Linked DNA regions of Tenggerimyces flavus. The protein of the gene in region 1 binds, or shares a complex with, the protein of each later gene. Links are inferred from orthologs where the notes say so. Each region holds a gene or a part of one and is shown on either strand. Other genes may lie near its edges. The genes, in order: tig and rpsG.

What was found.
Region 2: the proteins of tig (region 1) and rpsG are in contact, whole or in part, in a crystal structure (PDB 3GTY), measured with the Thermotoga maritima proteins. The link is inferred for Tenggerimyces flavus from one-to-one orthologs. Residues at the interface, in WP_004081061.1 of Thermotoga maritima: Glu122, Val124, Val129, Leu130, Tyr133, Glu188, Gly259, Ile262, Tyr263, Glu266, Ser270, Glu273, Gln274, Glu277, Arg308, Gln311, Ile312, Ser315, Tyr316, Glu325, Arg329, Arg336, Leu363, Phe366, Trp367, Arg373, Leu377, Arg381, Leu384, Glu387; in WP_004081843.1 of Thermotoga maritima: Lys34, Lys52, Lys55, Glu59, Arg62, Gln63, Glu66, Asn67, Lys69, Val71, Arg95, Ala109, Lys110, Lys111, Gly112, Arg113, Pro114, Glu117, Glu121, Ile124, Ala125, Tyr127, Asn128, Asn129, Thr130, Gly131, Lys135, Asp139, Arg142, Met143.

What each region holds. Positions count from the first base shown.
Region 1 is NZ_JAFBCM010000001.1:6,426,156-6,437,781, reverse strand. Bases 5,888-8,842 are described here. They hold tig (trigger factor), read right to left. Parts: upstream 8,087-8,842; coding sequence 6,689-8,086; downstream 5,888-6,688. Other genes in these bases: JOD67_RS30210 (GNAT family N-acetyltransferase), read left to right, coding at 8,547-8,842; JOD67_RS30230 (DUF4279 domain-containing protein), read left to right, coding at 6,221-6,631; JOD67_RS30235 (aminoglycoside phosphotransferase family protein), read left to right, coding at 5,888-6,221. Outside these bases: JOD67_RS30275 (GNAT family N-acetyltransferase), read right to left, coding at 1-389; JOD67_RS30270 (SDR family oxidoreductase), read right to left, coding at 473-1,459; JOD67_RS30265 (P-loop nucleotide/nucleoside kinase family protein), read right to left, coding at 1,490-2,062; JOD67_RS30260 (DUF952 domain-containing protein), read right to left, coding at 2,083-2,439; JOD67_RS30255 (acyltransferase domain-containing protein), read left to right, coding at 2,464-3,471; uppS (polyprenyl diphosphate synthase), read left to right, coding at 3,468-4,232; JOD67_RS30245 (VOC family protein), read left to right, coding at 4,337-4,750; JOD67_RS30240 (HIT family protein), read right to left, coding at 4,752-5,204; more of JOD67_RS30235, read left to right, coding at 5,262-5,887; more of JOD67_RS30210, read left to right, coding at 8,843-9,017; JOD67_RS30205 (RibD family protein), read left to right, coding at 9,055-9,822; JOD67_RS30200 (phosphotransferase family protein), read right to left, coding at 9,819-10,580; JOD67_RS30195 (MFS transporter), read right to left, coding at 10,577-11,626. UniProt on the Bacillus subtilis protein: Involved in protein export. Acts as a chaperone by maintaining the newly synthesized protein in an open conformation. Functions as a peptidyl-prolyl cis-trans isomerase.
Region 2 is NZ_JAFBCM010000001.1:2,650,130-2,661,584, forward strand. What follows is about bases 991-3,774. They hold rpsG (30S ribosomal protein S7), read left to right. Parts: upstream 991-2,039; coding sequence 2,040-2,510; downstream 2,511-3,774. Other genes in these bases: JOD67_RS12400 (hypothetical protein), read left to right, coding at 991-1,408; rpsL (30S ribosomal protein S12), read left to right, coding at 1,666-2,040; fusA (elongation factor G), read left to right, coding at 2,589-3,774. Also shown: JOD67_RS12395 (TetR/AcrR family transcriptional regulator), read right to left, coding at 1-708; more of JOD67_RS12400, read left to right, coding at 758-990; more of fusA, read left to right, coding at 3,775-4,694; tuf (elongation factor Tu), read left to right, coding at 4,791-5,984; rpsJ (30S ribosomal protein S10), read left to right, coding at 6,342-6,650; rplC (50S ribosomal protein L3), read left to right, coding at 6,664-7,329; rplD (50S ribosomal protein L4), read left to right, coding at 7,326-8,171; rplW (50S ribosomal protein L23), read left to right, coding at 8,168-8,473; rplB (50S ribosomal protein L2), read left to right, coding at 8,485-9,318; rpsS (30S ribosomal protein S19), read left to right, coding at 9,332-9,613; rplV (50S ribosomal protein L22), read left to right, coding at 9,637-10,068; rpsC (30S ribosomal protein S3), read left to right, coding at 10,068-10,976; rplP (50S ribosomal protein L16), read left to right, coding at 10,980-11,399; rpmC (50S ribosomal protein L29), read left to right, coding at 11,399-11,455.

The DNA.
Region 1 (11,626 bases):
AGCTGAGGTACGTTGTCGGCGGTCGGGTTTACGGTCTCGTTCAGGTCGATCCACATGGCCGACTCTGGATCGGACGCAGGCAAGCCCGCCTTGACGAGGAGCTGGGAGAGATCGTTCGGAGTCGACGTCGGGCCAACCCACCACGAGAATGGGCGTTTCGTGGCACGGGTGGCGGCGATGACGTCGTCGATCCGAGCGGCCGCGGTCTGTTCGGTGAAGCGAGCGCGCGCGACGATGTTGAAGGTGTCGTCGGCCAGACCGCTGTCTGAGATGAGGATGTCGGCCGACTCCTCAACGGTCATGGGTGCATGAGTGCGATGCAGATGGCAGGCATGCTCGGCGAGGTTGTGATCCATCCGCTCGAGCAGGTCCTGCAGGCCGTACGTCATGTCGGGGAGCGTACGGGTTCCGGGCTCGTTCGTGCCCGCCATTAACGGAAGGTAGGTGGTTGCTGAGAGGAAGGAGGTGGCCGTCAGGAGTGTGCCGCGATGAGCTTGTCGAAGAACGCGTTCGTCTCGTCGTCGACGGTCTTGCGCTCGGGATGAGCGTCATACCAGTCGATGATCTGGCGGGCGCCGAGCGCGAATGGGATCGTCGCGACGTAGTCGGGGACCAGCGCCTTGACCTTGCTGTTGTCGAAGATCACTGAGTGCGTCTTGTCGCCGAGCAGTGAGGCGCCGAGCTTGCTGTCGGCGGCAGCGATGGTGTCGGAGGCGACGTGCACGAGGCGTGGTTCGACTCCGGCGGCAACGGCGAGGAACTCGTAGATCTGGTTCCAGGTGAGCACCTCGTCGGAGGTGATGTGGAAGCTGTCACCGATCGCCTGCGGGTGGCCGAGCAGTCCCACGAACGCCTTGGCGAAGTCGACGTGGTGGGTGACCACCCACAACGACGAACCGTCGCCGTGCACCACGACCGGGAGGCCGCGGCGCATCCGGTCGATGTCCGTCCAGCGACCCATGAGAGGAAGGGAGGTGCGGTCATAGGTATGTGACGGCCGAACGATCGTGATCGGGAAGCCCGAGTCGCGATAGGTGTCGACCAGCAGCGACTCGCAGGCGATCTTGTCGCGCGAGTACTGCCAGTGCGGGTTGTACAGCGGCGTCGACTCGACGATCGGCAACCGCGCGGGCGGTGTCTGGTAGGCCGACGCCGAGCTGATGAACACGTACTGACCGGTCCGGTCACGGAACAGGTCGAGGTCGGTCTGCACGTGGTCGGTGGTGAACGCGACGAAGTCGACGATCACGTCGAACTCCCGATCGCCGAGTGCCCGGCGAACGGACTCGGGCTCGCGGATGTCGGCGACCACACTCTCGGCACCGTCGTGAAGTGGCCGGATCGAAGTCGTCCCGCGGTTCAGCACGGTGAGCTCGATCCCGGTGTCGAGCGCGCGCTCGACGCAGGCCGAGCTGATGATTCCGGTGCCGCCGATGAACAACGCCTTGAGTGCCGTCATATTCGCCAGCATGTCACTCGCACGGGTGACCTAATGCCGAGAGTCCGAGTCCGGCCGCGCCGCAACCGCGGCCGACAACGGTCGCTGGCCGACCGGTTGTTCGCGACACCAAGCGGCAACCCGTTCGATGTCGACCGTTGTGCTGGTGTCGACCCGGAGGACCGGTCCGATGGCGAGTGGGCCAGGTGAGTCGGTGGTTGGGATCGTTCCCGCAGAAGAGGCGTGGATCGCGTGGCGTGTCGGTTGGCGCTCGTCACACCGCTGGGCGGCCAGCTCCAGCGGGACGTCGCACCAGAGCTCGAGCGGATGGCCGATTCCGGAGCGGGCGAGGCCGGCCTCGACGTGCGGTCGCATCGCCTCCGTATGCGGGCTGTCGACGATGCCGCCGATCGGTGACTCGGCCAGGAGCCGCCACATGGTCTCGCTCGCGGCCGCGCCGAGGAGCATGCTCCACTCGCGCGGCGAGCGCCCATCTGGAGCGAGGAAGTCCGCCCAGGTCTCCTTGATCACGTCCTTGGCGAACAGAGGGAGCCCGAGCGCCCGAGCCAACGGTCGGGCGAGCGTCGACTTGCCCGAGCCCGGGACCCCGTTGACCAAGATCACCACCGGATGGTCGGGCACGGCTACGTTCCCGACCCTGCGGCGAGAGGCGCGAAGGCCCCGTTCTCGTCGGGCTGGAACTCGTGCACGGCGACGACCGCGGCGACGGGGAGGGGCCCGTAGAGGTGCGGAAACTTCGGCGACGCGGTGTCGGTGGGGTCGCCTGGTTCCCAGCGAAGTGGGGCGTCGACGCGGTCGGGGTCGAGCTCCAGCAGGACGAGGTCGGTACGGCCGCGGGCGATGAGGTTCGCCGGGACGTGTACGAGCTCCGCGGTGGAGCAGTGGATGAAACCCTCGGTGTCCAACGTGTCGCCGCGATACTCGCCAGCCGACTGCGCCGCGGCCCAGTCCGCCCGCGAGCAGAAGTGCAGGATGGTCATGCCGGGCACAGTACGCTGGCGGCCATGGCGGAGCTCGACCTCGACGTGGTGCAAGGCGAGCTTGACGCCCCCGAGCACACCGTTCGCTGGTTGGCCGCGCTCGAGCCGGCTGCCGACGTCGATGGCCCCGAGCTGCCCGACGACGAGGCCGAACGGCTCCTCGATCGCCTCGAGGTCCCCCGGGAAGACCAGGCCGATCTGCTGGCGGCACGCCCGGATCCCCAAGCGGACAAGGCGTATTGGTGGATCCTCGACCGACTCCACCGATCGTTCCTACCCACGATCGGTAAGCCCGTCACGACCGACGGCTTCCAGGCCTGGCAGCCGCTGACGACCAACGCGGCAGACGCCAAGGCCCGGCAGCTCTATCTCTGGGCCTACCTCGCACTCCTCCCCGCCGTGCGGCGCTATCACGCCGAACGCGGAGTACCCGACGAGGTGTCATGGGCGACCCTCTCGCTCGCCTTCGCGATCCGCATGCACAAAGACCTGACCGGCCACAACGGCCTTGGCCTCAGCCATCAATGGGGACCGCCCATCAGGCTCCGCGGCGTGTTCTACAAGCTCGGCCGCCTCGACTTCAACCGCGCCGAGCTCTCGTTCAGCAACGGGCCGGGCGGTTTCGCGCTGTCGGTGCACATCCCGCCGGATGGTCCACTCGACAAGGCCGCCGTCGAGGAATCCATCGCCGCCGCTCGCGAGTTCTTCCCGCGGCACTACCCGGACGAACCCGTCACGTTCTTCACCTGCGACTCCTGGCTCCTCGACCCGCAGCTGGCCGACTACCTGCCCGCGGAGTCGAACATCCTCGAGTTCCAGCGCCGGTTCACACTCACGCCGCAACCTCACCGCGACGAGAACGGGAATGGCGCAATCCTGCGCTTCGTGTTCGGCCGCCAGGGCAGCGGTGAGAACGTGCTCGACACGCTCCCGCAGGAGACCACGCTCCACCGGGCCGTCGTCGCACATCTGCGCGCAGGCAGACAGTGGTACGAACGCACCGGCTGGTTCCCCTTCGAGGAGGCACCGTGATCCTTCGCAACGCGCTGTACGCGATCTACGCCCGTCGGCTGCGGCGGCAGCTCGCCGGCGGCCCGATGCCCAAGCACGTCGCGCTCGTCATCGACGGAAACCGCCGCTGGGCCAAGCAGGTCGGCCTGGCCAACCCCAGCCTCGGCCACAAAGCCGGCGCTGAGCACATCGAGCGCGTCCTCGAATGGTCGGCCGACCTCGGCATCCGGCACGTGACGATCTTCGTTGCCTCGCTCGACAATCTGCGCAAGCGCGGCGACGACGAGGTCCGGTTCCTGATGGAACTGGTCGAGGCCGTCATCACCGAGCGCCTCGTCCACCGCCGGGGCCGATGGCAGGTACGGGTCGCGGGAAGGCTCGACGCGCTGCCCGACTCGACTGCGTACGCCCTGAAACACGCCGTCGACCTGACGGCCGAACGTGACACCGACTCGGAGGTGACGATCGCGATCGGGTACGACGGGCGGACCGAGATCGCCGACGCATTCCGTTCGCTGCTGGACGACGCGGCCCGCCACGGCCGGTCGCTGGAGGACCTCGCCCAGACGATCACGCCCGACGACCTCGCCGCGCACCTGTACACCAGCGGGCAGCCCGATCCAGACCTGGTGATCCGTACGAGCGGGGAACGCCGCATGTCGAGTTTCCTGCTCTGGCAGGCCGCGCGATCCGAGCTGTACTTCTGCGACGTGTACTGGCCCGGCTTCCGCTACGTCGACTTCCTCCGCGCCCTGCGTTCGTACGCCGCGAGGTCTCGTTAACGGTCAGTCCCGTACGGGTGAAACTCCTCCCCAAACGGCACGCGCCGACACCCGATCTCGCTAGGGTGCGAGATGCCAACGTCGGCACCGATCAAGGAGGGGCTATGGCCTCCCGACTCAACCCATACCTGAACTTCGACGGCAACGCCAAGCAAGCGATGGAGTTCTACAAGGACGTCTTCAGCGGCACCCTGACGCTCAACACGTACGGCGAAATCGGCGGCATCGAAGGCGACGGCGCCGAGAAGATCATGCACAGCCAGCTCGAGACCGACCTGGACTTCGCGCTGACGGGCGCGGACCTGCCGCCAGGTATGGAGTTCCAGGCCGGCAACAACTCATCGGTGAGCCTCAGCGGCGACGACAGCGACGCGCTGCACGGCTACTGGGACAAGCTCTCCGGCTCCGGCCAGGTCGTCGTGCCGATGGAGAAGCAGATGTGGGGCGACGAGTTCGGTCAGTGCGTGGACCAGCACGGCGTCTCCTGGCTGGTCAACATCAGCCCGCCGCAGGCCTGAGTTACTCATTCAGCCGATCGAGCGCGGCGCCGAGCCGCGTGGCGAGGGCGTCCCGAGCGGGCGATTCGGCTGGCTCGGGACGACCCAGGTAGCCGAAGATCTTCGGACCGCGGAGCTCCGGATCGAGGTCGACCGGCCGCGGCACCACGTGGAAGTGCAGATGGAAGCCCGGCGCCTCGCCGAGTTCGATGATGTACGTCTTGGGCGTACCGAGCTCCTGCGCGAACACCCGCGCCAGCCGCACCTGCCATCGACCGAGCGCGGCCGCCTCCTCGTCGGTGAGGTCGGCGACCTCCATGACGTGCCGGCGCGGAACGAGGACCAGCCAGCCCAGCAGTTCGCTGCCGGTCGCGTGGCTGACGCGCCACAACGAGTCGTGCCCGATCCGTTCGCGCGGCGGCAGCTGGTCGAACTCGGCCTCGCGGTCGCACGTGTAGCAGTCAGTCACCGGCATAGGTATACCGGTCAATTCGGTTGAACGCAGGTCGCGCCGTGCGACAGCATCCGGCTCGTGTCCCTGCACGCGATCCTCACACCGCCGGACTTGTCCCTGTTTCGGGAGCTCACCGGCGTCGGCGAGGCTGAGCTCGAGGTCAATTTCGACGGTTGGTCGAAGCTGGCCGTGCTGAGCTCGGACCGGGTGTTCCTGTTTCCGCGCCGGGGCCGAGACGAGCAGTTGCTGCACGGCGCGCGGGTGTCCGAGGCGCTGACGGCTCTCGGCGTTCGCTGTGTCCCGCGGGTGGTCGGGCAGTGGGGCGAGGGCGTGTTGTCGGCCGGCCCGTTCGTCGCGTACGAGCGGCGGCTCGGCGTGCTCTGGCAGTACGTCGAGGACGACGCGGACCTGTCGGCGATGTCGCGGCTGCTGGAGAGCCTCGGCGGCGCAATCGCGAGCTGGCATCGCCTCGACCTGTCGTTGCTGCCGGTCGAGCTGCGTGGTCCGGGTCGGTTCGGCCGGAAGCAGCCGTGGCTGAACGAGTTCCTCGAACCCGACCTGGTGGATGACGCCGCTGATCGCGTCCTTCGGCTGCTCGATCCGCCGACGAGCTGGGCGTCGATCTGGCGTACGGCATTGGGCGGGCTGGCGGCGTTGCCTCCTGTTCTGCTGCATGGCGACGTGACCGAAGGGCAGCTGCTCGTCGACGCCGACGGCCGGGTGGAGACGGTGCTCGACTGGGACACCGCGGGGATCGGGCACCCGCTGCACGACTTCGACTTCGGTGAATGGGGCTTCGGCATCTTCGGTTGGGAGCCGGACTTCGCGTCCCTCCGGCAGGTGATGTGGGACGCGTACCGCGCCGGCCGATCCGATGCCGAGCTGCCGGGGTGGGAGCAGGTGCATCTGCTGTTCACACTGGCGGAGCTGGCGTATTTCGAGCAACGAGAACGCGACGGCCTGAACGACGACTGGGGCCGCACGCGCCTCGCCCACTGCCGCGCCGCCCTCGCCCCCGCGACGGAATCGGCCGCCTGATGGCCGTCGCGGAGGGGCTCGTGACGTTCGTGGCGAAGAGCGCGACGCGAACGGCGGCCTGGTTCGGCGAATGGATCGGACTGGTCCCCACCCGATCCTGGGAGATCGGCGACCTCGTCGGCAACGGCTTCACCGGACGGCGGCACGACGGAGCAGGCTGGGAACTCGAACGTGAGCTCGCCGATGGACCGGAGCCGCTGAACGCCGCCTTGCTCGACCTGCTCAGCGCGTTCAATGGTCGCGAAGACCGGCTGAGGGAGCTGCGCGAGAACTTCGAGCTGGAGCTCTGGTGCTATGTGTCGTCCGACTCCACGCAGGGAGGTTTCTGGCTCAGCCCCGAGGCGACCGGGTGCCTCGGCAGACTCGGGTTGCCGTTCTTCTGCACGGTCTACCTCGACGATCCGGCGTAGAAACGCGACGACCGCACCGGCCAGGTGGGCAGGTGCGGTCGTCGGACGTTCGTGGTGCTAGTTCTCGTCGGACTCCGAAGACCCGTCGGCCTCGGCGTCGGCGTTCCGCTCGTCCTCCGGCACGATCGTGCCGTCGGGGCGGAGCCACTTGAGCTCGATCGGCTGGCCGTTGTTGTCGGTCACGGTCGCGCTGTCGATCACCAGGTTGAGCGCCTTGTTGCGCACCACCTCGCGGACGAGGCTGGGGACCATGCCCTGCTTCATCGCGAGGTCGGCGTACTCGTTCGGGCTCACGCCCACCTGCTGCGCCCGCATCACGATCTGGCTGGTGAGGTCGTCCTCGCTGACCGACAGCTCTTCCTTCTTGCCGAGCTCGTCGAGGATGAACTCCGCCTTCATCGCGTCCCGCGCACGCTTCTCGAGGTCGGCGGCGAACTCCTCCTCCGTCTGGCCTTCGGCCTGGAGGTACTGCTCCTCGGTCAGGCCGGCGTGCCCGAGCTGGTGGCGGAGGTTGTCGTGCCGCTGCTCGATGTCCTGAGCGAGCGCGGCCTCGGGGAGGGGTACGTCGACCGCCTCGAGCAGCTTGAGCAGCACCGCGTCGCGGGCCTCGCGGGCCTGCTCGATGCGCTTGCTCCGCTCGAGCCGCTCACTGAGATCCGCGCGCACCTCGTCGAGCGTGTCGAACTCCGTGGCCAGCTGGGCGAACTCGTCGTCCAGGTCGGGCAGCTGCTGCTCCTTCACCGACTGCACGGTGACGGTGATGTCGACCTCCTGGTCGGCGAGGTCACCGGCCGGGAGCTTGCTGACGAACGTCGCCGTGTCGCCGGCCTGCTTGCCGCGGAGCACGTCGTCGAGACCCTCGACCAGCTCGGAGTTGCCGGCGAGCTTGTAGCTGTAGCCGGTGAGCTGGGCGTTCTCGACGGGCTCGCCGTCCTTGCTCGCGGACAGATCGAGGCTGACGTGGTCGCCGTCCTGCGCGGGACGTTCGACGGTCTGCAGCGAGCCGAACCGCTCACGCAGCGACTCGACCTGCTCGTCGACCTCGCTCTCGGCGATCTCGAACGCGTCGACGCTCGCCTCGATGCCCTGGTACTCGGGCAGCGTGATCTCCGGACGTACGTCGACCTCGGCGGTGAACTTGAACTCGCCGCCGTCGACGAACTCGTCGTCGAGCTTGACCTCCGGCTGGCCGACCGGCTCGACCTGCGTCTCCTGGACCGCGCTCGAGTAGAGCGCGGGGAGCGCGTCGTTGATCGCCTGGTCGAGCACGAAGCTGCGACCGACGCGCTGGTCGATGATCGGCGGCGGGATCCTGCCCTTGCGGAAACCGGGGATCGTCACCTGCTTCGCGATCTCCTTGTACGCGGCGTCGAGGTTCGGCTTCAGCTCCTCGAACGGAACCTCGACGGTCAGCCGGACCCGCGTCGGGCTCAGGGTCTCGACGGCGCTCTTCACGATGGTGAATCTCCTCGGCATTACGACAGGTGGTGTGGCGCGCTCACTGGCCTGCGGGTATGCGGCACCGGCGCCGTGGGCAGTGTACGCCAGCGACACGCGAGGGTCCGGGGGTCGCCCCCCGGGCTCGCACGCTGCCGTGGTCAGCACACAGGTCTAGCTCGTCGGGGAGGGGGGATTTGAACCCCCGGCCTTCGGCACCCAAAGCCGACGCGCTGCCAAGCTGCGCCACTCCCCGCGGGTCCGCGAGACGTGACGCTACGCTCTTGTCTGCGGTTCCGCCTGCGAGTTTAGTGGACGGGATACCTGCTCGTGCGTTCAGCCCGGCGCATGCGATCATGTCTGTGCACAACCACGCGGGCGTAGCTCAATGGTAGAGCCCCAGTCTTCCAAACTGGCTACGCGAGTTCGATTCTCGTCGCCCGCTCCCCACGCCAAACCCCCAGGTCAGGGAGTAGGCATGCCCACGGACATCGTCCCGTTCCCCCAGGATCGGTACGCCGAGGTGCTGGGGGAGTTGCTCGCGGCGCACGAGGAGTTCTGGGACGGCCGGGACCTGCGCGCGCTGCATGCGGCGACCTGGTTCCGCCAGTTCGGCGGCTGGGCGCTGCTCGCCATGGACGGTCCGGTCATTGCGGGCTACCTGTGCGGAACGGTGACAGCGGACGGCCTCGGGTACGTGCAGCTGGTCGCGACCAGGCAGCCGTATCGCGGCCGCGGCATCGCGCGCGACCTGTGGGCGACGTTCACCGCGAACGCGCGGAAGGCCGGCGCGACGCGGCTCGAGGCCGTGACCAGCCCGGGCAACGCCGGCTCGATCGCCTTCCACCGGAGCTTGGGCATGACGGCCGAGGAGATCGCGAACTACGCCGGCAACGGCGGCACCACCGTCCTCTTCCGGCGCGACCTCGACGACGCCGGCTCGCCGTAGCGCTGGACCTGTCGGTGGTCGCTGGTAGGCAACTGCCATGGCGAACGACGACAGGGCGCGGGTTGTGATGGCGGTGGGGATGTCCGTCGATGGGCGGATCGCGCACCGACGCGACCAGCTGTGGTTCGACGAGGACGCCAAGCGCGACTGGGAGGCGGTGAAGCCCGCGAGTACGCCCAGCCTCGAGGCGGCGCGGTCGGAGCTCATCGACCGCCTCTACCAACCGCAGGCCATTCTCGAAGGAAGCGGCTCGCTCGCCCGGTCGACGGCTGGACCGGTCGCAGGGCTGCCGCCGGAGGAACCACCGGAGGTCCTCTATTCCGACTTCCTACCCGACGAAGTCGTCCATCGCCAGGGCCACGAGAGGTGGTTCACCACCGTCGACAGCCGTGGCCGCGTCGAGTGGGAGGACGAGGACCACGGTGAGTGGGACGTGCTCGTGCTCGTCAGCAGAGCTACCCCCGCCGCGTACCTCCAGTTCCTCCGCATGCGCCGTCTCTGCTACCTCGTCGCCGGCGACGAACGGGTCGACCTGGCTGAGGCGCTGCGCAAAATGAAGGCGAGCCTCGGCGTCACCTGCGTGAAGTCGACAGCCGGCGGCGGCCTCAACGGGGCTCTCCTCAGAGCCGGCCTGATCGACGAGATCCACCTCATGGTCTCCCCGTACGCGATCGGTGGAGCAGGCACGCCGACGATCTTCGACGGCGTGCCCCTCGCCAAGGGCGAGCTCCCGACCAACCTCCGCCTGCTCTCCACCCACGCCGAGTCCGACGGCATGCTCTGGCTGCGCTACGAGGTCGCCTAGAGCCGGCGGGCAGCCTCGTCCAACCGGCTCAGCCAGCCGAGCGCCTCAGCGGAGCCGTCAGGAGAGTCCGCGTACGACAAGATCCCCTGGGACACGGCGGCCAACAAGGCAGGACGAAGACCAACCGACGTCCCATAGGCCGCGATGGTGTCGTCCCACTGTGGCGCCGAGACCGACGACACCAACAACCAGGCGAGGTCGCCCAGCCCAGGGCCGACTCCGACGTCCTCCCAGTCCAGCAAGGCGATCTCTCCGTCCGGACTGGTCCGTACGTTGCGCATCGACGCGTCGCCGTGAACGAGGGTGAGCGGCCCAGCCGTAGCGGCATCGCCGACGATCGCGGGAAGCCGCCCGCGGAGACGTTCGCCCAAGGCGAAGGTGGCGGGCGTGCAGTCCGTGCGGCGCGCGACAGCAGGCCAGGTCGAGTCGAAGAGCGACCCGACCAGGTCGACCGCGGCCCCAGGCCGGCGCAGCCAAGGCCACCGGTCGGCGGCATCCGAGCGCCAACGCTCGTGCAGGGCAGCCAGCAGACGCGCCACGGCCACCGGATCGGCGCCCGGCGTCCACGCGGTCAGGTCCTCGAGCTCGAGCAGAGTCCCACGGTCGTCCTCCGTCGCCGAGAAGCAGGCGGGCACCCGCACCCCGACCGTCGGAGCGATCTCGCGATAGAAGCGCACCTCCGCGGCGAACATGCCCAACGCCTCGGGGATCGACCCCGGCTCAGGTCGCGCCCTGCGTTTGACGAACGGCGTGCTCATGCGGACACCGGCACCGACGCGCGATCGTCCCGCGGCCGGTCCAGCTCGGTCCACTCGCGGGCGAACGCGGGCAGCGTGGTGGCTAGTAGGTAGACGATGCCGAACCCCACCAGCACCGGGGTCAGGCCGACGAGGCCGACCAACACTCCGCCCAGCAGGGGACCGAAGGGGATGCCGGCCCAGGCGAGGGAGTCGGTCAGGGCATGCACGCGGCCGAGCAGGTGGCGAGGGATGCGTTCGAACATCACGGCACCCAGGATCGGGTTCAGCACGCCAGACGCCAACCCACTTACCGCGAAGACGCCCACGGCCAGCCAGACGGGCGCTCCGGCGATGGCGAGCACGACGAAGCGCGGCAGACCGGTCACCAGGTAGCCGATCAGGTACGTCGCCCGCCGCGGCATCCGATGCCCGACGGCCGCCGTCACCAGGGCGCTCAGAGCCGAGAACGCCATCATCGCGGCGAACAGCAGCCCCACCATCGAGGCGCTGTGCCCGTGCGACAGCGCCCACACCGGGACGAGCACGGCGGCGAACGCGGAGTCCAGCACGTTCGTCACGCCGACCATCAGCGCGATCAGTCGCAGCAGCCGGTCGCGGCGCAGGAACGAGAAGCCCTCCTTCAGCCGCTGGAAGTACGGCAGAGCATCCGACTTCGACGGCTCCCGCGAAGCAGCGGCAGAAGAACGCACCGTCGCCACCACGATCACCGCCGACACCGCGAACGACAAGGCGTCGAAGGCCAATGCCGTCAACGGCCCGAGCATCGCCACGATCACTCCCGCCAGAGCCGGCCCGAACGTCGAAGCAGACCGCTCGACCATCGCCGACAACCCGGTCGCCCGCTCCATCGGCACCCCGGCCTGCGCGACCACGTCCGGGATCAGCACGCCCTTCGCCGAGTCCGACGGCCCACGCATGGCCCCAGCCACAGCCACGAGCACCAACAACAAAGGGAAGGACAGCACAGAAAGCACGTGCAGCAACGGGATCAACCCGACGACGACCGCCGACACCAGATCGCCGGTGATGTTCACCCGCCGCGC
Region 2 (11,455 bases), 3.8 Mb from region 1 along the record:
CCCAACCCCGTCGAGGATCAGATCCAGCCCCGACGCGAAGTCAGCGTCGGCATCCCCCGCGGCCTCGCCCGTCTCGAACAGGTCCGAGGCGAACAAAGCAGCAACCTCCGGATACCGGTCGGCCGAAGCGAGCGAAGCAAGCACCCGCCCGTAGTCGCGTTCAGCCTCGAGCAAGGAGACGTCGCCACGGCTCGAGGCCAGCTGCTGCCCCATCAGTTCCGCATGCCGCACGTACCCGCTCACCACAGTGATCACGGTGACCTTCGAAGCCCACGACAAGCGAGTGGCCCGAAGAGCGGACAACCCAGCGTCCATCCAGCCCACCGTGTGCGGCCCACTCGGCGGGCCGGCGATGGGCAGCCGAACGAGCCAAGGCCGGTCCCGGAACACCCCCCGCAACGCAACCGCCCAACCCCGCAGCGAGTCCCGCCACGACGCAGCCGAGACAGAGGGCGGGGGACCGTAAGCGACGTCCTCCATCAGCCCATACAGCTCGTCCTTGCTGCCGATATGCCGGTACAGCGACATCGGTGTGACCCCGAGCACCTCGGCGATCTTCGGAAGCGAGACCCCAGCCAGCCCGGAAGCGTCAGCGAGCGAGACGGCCGTCGAGACGACCTGGTCGACGTCGAGCTCGGCCGGCCGACCCAGCCGCCGGGTGGGCGTGACCCGCCACATCCGGGCCAGCGGACCGGGCAGAGCGTCCATTACTATAGTCCTTATAGTTTATGGGCAACACCAAACGCGGGAGACCGAGATGAACGTCCAGACCATCCGGAAGGCAACAGGACTCACGGGCCTGATCGCCGCGATCCTCACGCTCATCGAGGTGCCACTGTACTTCGTGTACTCAGGCCCACCTCCGGACGCGAACGTGCTGTTCCGCAGCCTCCTGGGCCTGCTCGGGCTGACGCTCCTGTTCGTGTTCATCACCGGCATCCGCCAGCTGATCAAGGAGGCCGACAGGTCGTACGAGTGGCTCGGCACGCTCACAGCCACCGCCGGCGGAGCCTGGCTGACCGTCCTGCTCGTCTCCACCGGCCTCGAGGTCGGCGCCGTGATCGCGGCACCAGACCCGATCGACCCGACGATCTCGGTGAGCGGCACCTACCTCCTGTACGGAACGATCGCCCGCCTCCTCGAGGGACTCTTCGCACTCAGCCTCGGCATCGCCGTCATCAAGACCGCAATAGCACCGAGATGGGTCGGCCGGTCCGCGATCGCTATCGCAGCCATCAACGCGGCCTTCGTCCCCTCGATGTTCTTCGGCAACGTCCCCGCGAACTTCTATGCCGCCAACGGCTGGGGAACGACCGCTTCGATGGGCGCCCTCACGATGATCTGGCTGATCGCCGTGAACGTCGCGATCCTGCGCGCCAAGCAGCCAAAAGCCCAGGTCGCGAGCTAAACTGGACAGGCGGGACAGCCACAGTGTCCCCATCACCCACCCTGCTTTGACCGCACTTGGTCGGACCAGGTAAGGTTCAAGACCGTGCCCGGCGTTGACTGGGCACTCATGTGTGCCCGGTGAGGGCGCGCGTGGACCCCCACGTTTCCGTCGATCAAGTCGGCGTGACGGCCTTGGCCGGGCGACACACCCGACCGCGGGGGTCGGAGCAACGACTACGAAGAAGACGTCACCGACGAAAGATAGGGAACGACGCGGTGCCCACCATCCAGCAGTTGGTCCGCAAGGGCCGCAAGGACAAGGTGTCGAAGAACAAGACGCCGGCGCTCAAGGGTTCGCCTCAGCGACGGGGGGTTTGCGTGCGTGTGTACACCACGACCCCGCGTAAGCCGAACTCCGCGCTGCGCAAGGTGGCACGCGTCCGGCTGACCAGTGACACCGAGGTGACCGCGTACATCCCCGGTGTGGGTCACAACCTGCAGGAACACTCGATGGTCCTGGTCCGTGGCGGCCGAGTGGCCGACCTGCCGGGCGTCCGCTACAAGATCATCCGCGGATCGCTCGACACGCAGGGCGTCAAGGGTCGCAAGCAAGCCCGCAGCCGCTACGGCGCGAAGAAGGAGAAGAGCTAATGCCCCGCAAGGGTCCGGCCCCGAAGCGGAAGCCGATCATCGACCCGGTGTACGGGTCTCCGCTCGTCACGCAGCTGATCAACAAGGTGCTGCGCAGCGGGAAGAAGGCACTCGCCCAGCGCGTTGTCTACACAGCGCTCGAGGGCTGCCGCGAGAAGACCGGCACCGATCCGGTGATCACGCTCAAGCGGGCGCTCGACAACGTCAAGCCGGCCCTCGAGGTCAAGAGCCGCCGTGTCGGTGGCGCGACCTACCAGGTGCCGATCGAGGTGCGTGCCGAACGTTCGACGACCCTCGCGCTGCGGTGGCTGGTGAGCTACTCCCAGGCCCGCCGCGAGAAGGCCATGGCGGAGCGTCTGATGAACGAGATCCTGGACGCCTCCAACGGTCTCGGCGCGAGCGTGAAGCGACGCGAGGACACGCACAAGATGGCGGAGTCCAACAAGGCGTTCGCCCACTACCGCTGGTAGTTCACAGCGGGATGTAGGGGCGCCGCGACTCCTGCAGCGAACCCATAAAAGACTTCTACGAAAGACCTGACGAGCCTGATGGCGACCGACCTTCGCACTGTCGACCTGGCCACGATCCGCAACATCGGCATCATGGCCCACATCGACGCGGGCAAGACCACGACCACCGAACGCATCCTGTTCTACACCGGCATCACCTACAAGATCGGTGAGGTCCACGACGGTGCTGCCGTCATGGACTGGATGGAGCAGGAGCAGGAGCGCGGCATCACGATCACGTCCGCCGCGACGACCTGCCACTGGAAAGACCACACCATCAACCTGATCGACACCCCCGGGCACGTCGACTTCACCGTCGAGGTCGAGCGCAACCTGCGCGTCCTCGACGGCGCCGTCGCCGTGTTCGACGGGGTGGCCGGAGTCGAGCCGCAGTCGGAGACCGTCTGGCGGCAGGCCGACCGGTACGGCGTCCCGCGGATGTGCTTCGTCAACAAGATGGACCGTGTTGGCGCGGAGTTCCACCGCTGCGTGGAGATGATCGTCGACCGGCTGAACGCGACCCCGCTGGTGCTCCAGCTGCCGCTCGGGTCCGAGGCCGACTTCATCGGCGTCATCGACCTGGTCAACATGCGCGCCCTCACCTGGCGTGGCGAGCCCGAGAAGGGCGAGGACTACACGATCGAGGACATCCCGGCGACGCACACCGAGGCCGCTCGGGAGTGGCGAGACCGGCTCTTCGAGGCGCTGGCCGAGGCCGACGACGAGATCATGGAGCTCTACCTCGAGGGCCAGGAGCCCACGACCGAGCAGCTCCAGACGGCGATCCGGCGCGCGACCATCGCGAGCAAGGTCACCCCCGTGCTCTGCGGCACCGCGTTCAAGAACAAGGGCGTCCAGCCCCTGCTCGACGCGGTCGTCGACTACCTGCCCAGCCCGCTCGACGTGGGTTCGGTCACTGGTCATTCGCTGAAGAGCGAGGAGGAGATCCTCGAGCGCGACCCCGACGAGGAGGCTCCGCTCGCGACGCTGGCGTTCAAGATCATGAGCGACCCGCACCTCGGCAAGCTCACGTACCTCCGGATCTACTCCGGCACGCTCACCTCCGGGACTCAGGTGCTCAACAGCACCAAGGACCGCAAGGAGCGGATCGGCAAGATCTACCGGATGCACGCGAACAAGCGTGAGGAGATCGAGAAGGCCACGGCCGGCTCGATCGTCGCGGTGATGGGCCTCAAGCAGACCACCACGGGTGAGACGCTCTGCGACCCGAACCAGCCGATCATCCTCGAGTCGATGAACTTCCCGGCGCCGGTCATCTCGGTGGCGATCGAGCCGAAGACCAAGAGCGACCAGGAGAAGCTCTCCGGAGCCATCCAGCGACTCGCGGACGAGGACCCGACGTTCCAGGTCCGTACGGACGTCGAGACCGGCCAGACCATCATCTCCGGGATGGGCGAGCTCCACCTGGACATCCTGGTCGACCGGATGAAGCGCGAGTTCAAGGTCGAGGCGAACGTCGGCAAGCCGCAGGTCGCCTACCGCGAGACCATCCGCAAGAAGGTCGAGAAGGTCGAGTACACCCACAAGAAGCAGACGGGTGGCTCCGGCCAGTTCGCGCGCGTGATCATCGACATCGAGCCCACAGGCGGCGAGGGCGATGGTGGCTACGAGTTCGTCAACGCGGTGAGCGGTGGACGGATCCCGCGGGAGTACATCCCGGCCGTCGACGAGGGCATCCAGGAGGCGATGGAGTTCGGCGTACTCGCCGGCTACCCCGTCGTCGACATCAAGGTGACCTTGCGCGACGGTGCCTACCACGAGGTCGACTCGTCCGAGCTCGCGTTCAAGATCGCCGGATCTATGGCCTTCAAGGAAGCGGCACGGCGGGCCGGCCCGGCTCTGCTCGAGCCGGTCATGAGGGCCGAGGTCACGACGCCCGAGGACTACCTCGGCGACGTGATCGGCGACATCAACAGTCGTCGCGGGCACGTTCAGAAGATGGACGAGTTCGCGGGTAACAGGGTCATCACCGCGCTGGTGCCGCTGTCGGAGACGTTCGGTTACGTCAGCGACCTGCGCAGCAAGACCCAGGGGCGCGCAGTGCCCCACATGGAGTTCAACTCGTACGCCGAGGTTCCGAAGTCGGTGTCCGAGGAGATCGTCAAGAAGGTCCGGGGCGAGTGAGCGGGGAGACCCGCGCGTAGTCCCTGTACACCAGTCCCGTAAAGTTTCGCGCCTAGTTGAACGGCGTAGTAAGAAAGAAATCAGGAGGAGCCCGAAGTGGCGAAGGCGAAGTTCGAGCGCACCAAGCCGCACGTCAATATCGGCACCATTGGGCACATCGACCACGGGAAGACCACGCTCACCGCGGCGATCACCAAGGTGCTGCATGACAAGTACCCGGATGTGAACCCCTTCTACGCCTTCGACCAGATCGACAAGGCGCCGGAAGAGAAGCAGCGCGGCATCACGATCACGATCGCGCACGTGGAGTACCAGACCGAGAAGCGCCACTACGCGCACGTGGACTGCCCGGGTCACGCGGACTACATCAAGAACATGATCACCGGCGCGGCCCAGATGGACGGCGCGATCCTCGTGGTCGCGGCGACCGACGGTCCGATGCCCCAGACGCGTGAGCACGTGCTGCTCGCCCGTCAGGTCGGCGTGCCGTACATCGTCGTGGCTCTGAACAAGTCCGACATGGTCGACGACGAGGAGATCCTCGAGCTGGTCGAGCTCGAGGTCCGGGAGCTGCTCAACGAGCAGGAGTTCCCCGGCGACGACGCTCCGGTCGTTCGCGTCTCGGCGCTGAAGGCGCTCGAGGGCGACGCCGAGTGGGGCGAGAAGATCCTCGAGCTCATGGCCGCCGTGGACGAGTCGGTCCCGGAGCCCACGCGCGAGATCGAGAAGCCGTTCCTCATGCCCGTCGAGGACGTCTTCACGATCACCGGTCGCGGCACGGTCGTGACCGGCCGAGTCGAGCGCGGCATCCTCAAGGCCGGCGCTGAGGTCGAGATCGTCGGCATCAAGGACGCGTCGACCAAGACGATCGTCACCGGCGTCGAGATGTTCCGCAAGATCCTCGACGAGGCTCGCGCGGGTGAGAACGTCGGCCTGCTGCTTCGTGGCACCAAGCGCGAAGAGGTCGAGCGTGGCCAGGTCATCGTGCAGCCGGGTACCACCACGCCGCACACCGACTTCGAGGCGCAGGTCTACATCCTGTCGAAGGAAGAGGGCGGACGGCACACGCCGTTCTTCAACAACTACCGCCCGCAGTTCTACTTCCGTACGACGGACGTGACCGGCGTGGTGCACCTCCCCGAGGGCACCGAGATGGTCATGCCGGGTGACAACACCGAGATGCGCGTTGAGCTGATCCAGCCCATCGCCATGGAGGAGACGCTGACCTTCGCGATCCGCGAGGGTGGCCGTACGGTCGGCTCCGGCCGGGTCACCAAGGTTCTCAAGTAGGTTCAAGCGATCGGGGTGGGACTCCTCACAGAGTCCCACCCCGATTAGCGTGCTGGCAGGGCGGTCTGGCATACTTGCCGGGTTGCCTGCGACAGGCCGCCGAGGCGTGTCCGCGTTTCTCACGCGCGTGACATGGCCGACCCGGAGACCTGGTCAGCATTTCCCATGCATGCATGACGGGAACAACACCTGCGTCCGGTCCCACGACTGGACGACGACCCCCACCGGATCCAGAAAACCAAGGGATCCATGCGGTTCGAGTACGCGACACACCCGACCGCGGGGGTCGGCGGAATGGCACGGACAGGACGCATTGGCCGCAACGGGCGAACAGGCCCGAGCGTAGGAGAGAAGGACATGGCGGGACAGAAGATCCGCATCAGGCTCAAGGCCTACGACCACGAGGTCATCGACAGCTCGGCGAAGAAGATCGTCGAGACGGTGACGCGTACGGGCGCCAAGATCGCCGGGCCGGTTCCGCTGCCCACCGAGAAGAACGTCTTCTGCGTGATCAAGTCGCCGCACAAGTACAAGGACAGCCGCGAGCACTTCGAGATGCGGACCCACAAGCGGCTCATCGACATCATCGACCCGACGCCGAAGACAGTCGACTCGCTCATGCGTCTCGACCTGCCTGCCGGTGTCGACATCGAGATCAAGCTCTGAGGGACTGTTACTGATGAGCACCGTGAAAGAGGGCCGCAAGCAGCGCGGCCTGCTGGGCGAGAAGCTCGGCATGACCCAGCTCTGGGACGAGCAGAACAAGCTCATCCCGGTCACCGTGGTCCAGGCCGGACCCTGCGTCGTGACGCAGGTCCGTACGCCGGACACCGACGGCTACTCGGGTGTGCAGATCGCGTTCGGCGCGATCGACCCCCGCAAGGTCAACAAGCCCGACTCGGGGCACTTCGCGAAGGCGGGCGTGACGCCGCGGCGGCACGTGATCGAGCTGCGTACTCCCGACGCGTCGGAGTACACGACCGGTCAGGAGCTCACCGCTGAGGTGTTCGAGGCCGGCCAGATCGTCGACGTCACCGGGCAGAGCAAGGGCCAGGGTTTCGCCGGCGTCATGAAGCGGCACGGCTTCCACGGTCTGCGCGCGAGCCACGGCGTCGAGCGCAAGCACCGTTCGCCGGGCTCCATCGGCGCCTGCGCCACTCCGGGCCGCGTGTTCCGCGGTCAGAAGATGGCCGGCCGGATGGGCGGCGAGCGCGTCACCACGCAGAACGTGAAGGTGCACGCGGTCGACGTCGACAAGGGCCTGATCCTGCTCCGCGGCGCCGTCCCCGGCGCGCGTGGCTCGGTCGTCCTCATCCGCAACGCCGCGAAGGTGGTGGCCAAGTGACCAGCGTCGACGTACTGAACGAGACCGGCGCCAAGGCCGGCTCCGTGGACCTCCCGGACGAGATCTTCGACGTCCAGGTGAACATCCCGCTGATCCACCAGGTGGTCGTCGGCCAGCAGGCCGCGGCCCGCCAGGGGACGGCGTCCACCAAGACCCGCGGCCAGGTCCGCGGCGGTGGCGCGAAGCCGTACCGGCAGAAGGGCACCGGCCGCGCCCGGCAGGGCTCGCGGCGTGCGCCGCAGTTCGCCGGCGGTGGTGTGGTGCACGGCCCGTCGCCGCGCTCGTACGACCAGCGGACCCCCAAGAAGATGAAGGCCGCCGCGCTCCGCGGCGCCCTGTCGGACCGGGCTCGCAACGGCCGGGTGCACGTGGTGACCGGACTGGTCGGCACGGAGCTCCCGTCGACCAAGGCCGCCGCTGCCGCGATCGCCGCGATCACGTCCCGCCGCCACGTGCTGGTGGTGCTGGACCGCGACGACGAGTTGGGCTGGAAGAGCCTGCGGAACGTCCCGAACGTGCACCTGATCGTTCCGGACCAGCTCAACACCTACGACGTGTTGACGTCCGACGACGTGGTGTTCACCGCGGCGGCGTTCCAGGAGTTCTCCGGCATCGAGGTCGTCGCCGAGAAGGCAGCGCCGGCCAAGAAGGCCGCCGCGAAGAAGGCAGCGGCCAAGAAGACCGCGGACTCCGATCCCGAAGAGGGTGGCGAGACCGACGCGACGATGGTCGAGGCTGCGCCGGCGAAGAAGGCCGCAGCAGCTAAGAAGACCGCCAAGAAGGCTGCGGCGAAGAAGACCGCTGACAAGCCGGCTGAGAAAGAAGAGGAGGGTGACGAGTGAGCGCCATTCACAAGGACCACCGCGACGTCCTCCTCGCGCCGGTGATCAGCGAGAAGAGCTACGGCCTCCTCGACCAGAACAAGTACACGTTCCTCGTGCACCCCGATGCCAACAAGACCGAGATCAAGATCGCGGTCGAGAAGGTGTTCAACGTCAAGGTCACCGACGTGAACACCCTCAACCGGCAGGGCAAGAAGCGCCGCACGCGGTTCGGAACGGGGACGCGCAAGAGCACCAAGCGGGCGATCGTGACCGTCCAGGACGGGCAGCGGATCGACATCTTCGGCGGACCAGTGAGCTAGGGGACTGACGAATGGCTATCCGTAAGTACAAGCCGACGACCCCGGGTCGTCGTGGCGCGAGCGTCTCGGACTTCGCCGAGCTCACGCGTTCGACCCCGGAGAAGTCGCTGCTGCGCCCGTTGGCGAAGAAGGGCGGCCGGAACAACTCCGGCAAGATCACGACGCGTCACCAAGGTGGCGGTCACAAGCGCGCGTACCGGCTGATCGACTTCAAGCGGTACGACAAGGACGGCGTGCCGGCCAAGGTCGCGGAGATCGAGTACGACCCCAACCGCACGGCGAACATCGCGCTGCTGCACTACGCCGACGGCGAGAAGCGCTACATCCTGGCGCCCGCGAGCCTGAAGCAGGGACAGCAGATCGAGAACGGCCCGAGCGCGGACATCAAGCCCGGCAACAACCTGCCGCTGCGCAACATCCCGGTCGGCACCACGATCCACGCGATCGAGATGCGGCCCGGCGGTGGCGCCAAGATCGCCCGGTCCGCCGGTGCGTCGGTGCAGCTGCAGGCGCGCGAGGGCTCGATGGCCACGCTGCGGATGCCCTCAGGCGAGCAGCGCATGGTCGACGTACGGTGCCGCGCGACCGTCGGTGAGGTCGGCAACGCCGAGCAGAGCAACATCTCGATCGGCAAGGCCGGCCGGAACCGCTGGAAGGGCAAGCGCCCGTCCGTGCGTGGTGTGGCGATGAACCCCGTCGACCACCCGCTCGGTGGCGGTGAGGGCAAGTCGTCCGGTGGTCGGCACCCGGTGTCGCCGTGGGGCAAGCCCGAGGTCCGCACCCGCAAGTCGAAGCCCAGTGATCGGCTCATCATTCGTCGCCGCCGCTCTGGTAAGCACCGCTAAGGAGCCTTGAAAGATGCCACGTAGCCTCAAGAAGGGCCCCTTCGTGGACGGCCACCTGATCAAAAAGGTGGTGGTCCAGAACGACAAGGGGACCAAGCAGGTCATCAAGACCTGGTCCCGACGCTCGATGATCGTGCCGGCCATGCTGGGCCACACGATCGCGGTGCACGACGGTCGCAAGCACGTTCCGGTCTTCGTGACCGAGGCGATGGTCGGCCACAAGCTCGGCGAGTTCGCCCCGACTCGGACCTTCCGCGGTCACGAGAAGGACGACCGTAGGAGCCGGCGCCGGTGACCGCGACAACTGGGAGTGACGTCATGGAAGCCCCCGTCCAGGCACGGGCGGTCGCGCGGCACGTACGTGTGTCGCCGACCAAGGCCCGTCGGGTCGTCGACCTCATTCGAGGTCTGCCGACCGAGGATGCGGTCGCGATCCTGCGGTTCGCGCCGCAGGCCGCGAGTGAGCCCGTACGCAAGGTGCTGGAGAGTGCGGTGGCCAACGCCGAGCACAACCTCCAGCTCGACGCGGGCGCGCTCCGCGTGGCCATCGCGTTCGTCGACGAGGGCGGGACGCTCAAGCGCTGGCGTCCTCGCGCGCAGGGTCGGGTCACCCCGATCCACAAGCGTGGTTGCCACATCACCGTGATCGTGGAGCCGGTCGAGGAGCCTGAGGCCGACACCAAGGCGGCCAAGAAGACCGCCAAGAAGGCACCGGCCAAGAAGGCGCAAGCGAACAGGAGGGCCCGGTAGTGGGACAGAAGGTCAACCCGCACGGGTTCCGGCTGGGTATCACGACCGACCACAAGAGCCGTTGGTACGCCGACAAGCTCTACAAGGACTACGTCGGCGAGGACGTGTCGATCCGCCGCCTGCTCACCAAGGGCATGGAGCGGGCCGGCATCTCCAAGGTCGAGATCGAGCGCACCCGGGACCGGGTCCGCGTCGACATCCACACCGCGCGTCCGGGCATCGTCATCGGCCGCCGTGGTGCGGAGGCCGACCGTATCCGCGCGGACCTGGAGAAGCTCACCGAGAAGCAGGTGCAGCTGAACATCCTCGAGGTGAAGAACCCCGAGGTCGACGCGCAGCTCGTCGCTCAGGCCGTGGCCGAGCAGCTGGCGAGTCGGGTCGCGTTCCGCCGCGCCATGCGTAAGGGCATGCAGAGCGCCCAGAAGGCCGGCGCGCTCGGTATCCGGATCCAGTGCTCGGGACGACTCGGTGGCGCGGAGATGTCGCGCTCGGAGTTCTACCGCGAGGGTCGGGTGCCGCTGCACACGCTGCGTGCCGACATCGACTACGGCTTCTACGAGGCCCGTACGACCTTCGGCCGCGTCGGCGTGAAGGTCTGGATCTACAAGGGCGAGGTTCCGGTGTCCCGGGCCGAGCGCGAGAAGCTGCAGGCCGAGGCCCGCGCCAACGCGCAGCGCCGTCCGAGCGGCGGCGACCGTGACCGTGGCGACCGCGGTGGTCGCGGCGGCCGTGGTGGCGGCGGCGGTGGCCGTGGTGGCGACCGCGGTGGTCGCGGCGGTCAGGGCGGTCAGGGTGGTGGCCAGGGTGGTCAGCGCGGCGGTGGCGACAACGCCGGCGCTCAGCAGCCCCAGGCACAGGCTCCGGCTCCGGCGGCAACCGAGGCCCCGAGCGCAGGACAGGAGGGCTGACGCGTGCTGATCCCGCGGCGGTTCAAGCACCGCAAGCAGCACACGCCCAAGCGTGGCGGCATGGCCAAGGGCGGTACGACGCTGGCGTTCGGTGACTACGGCATCCAGGCACTGGAAGGCCACTTCGTCACCAACCGGCAGATCGAGTCCGCGCGTATCGCGATGACCCGGCACATCAAGCGTGGCGGAAAGGTGTGGATCAACATCTTCCCCGACCGCCCGCTGACCAAGAAGCCGGCCGAGACCCGGATGGGTTCCGGTAAGGGTTCGCCCGAGTGGTGGATCGCGAACGTGAAGGCTGGCCGCGTGATGTTCGAGCTCTCCGGCGTGCCGGAGGGGATCGCCCGCGAAGCTTTGCGGCGCGCGATCCACAAACTTCCTATGAAGTGCAGGTTCGTGAAGAGAGAGGCGGGTGACTTGTGATGGCAACGGTTTCGAAGGCCACCGAGCTCCGCAACCTCGAGGAGCTCGAGCTCGTC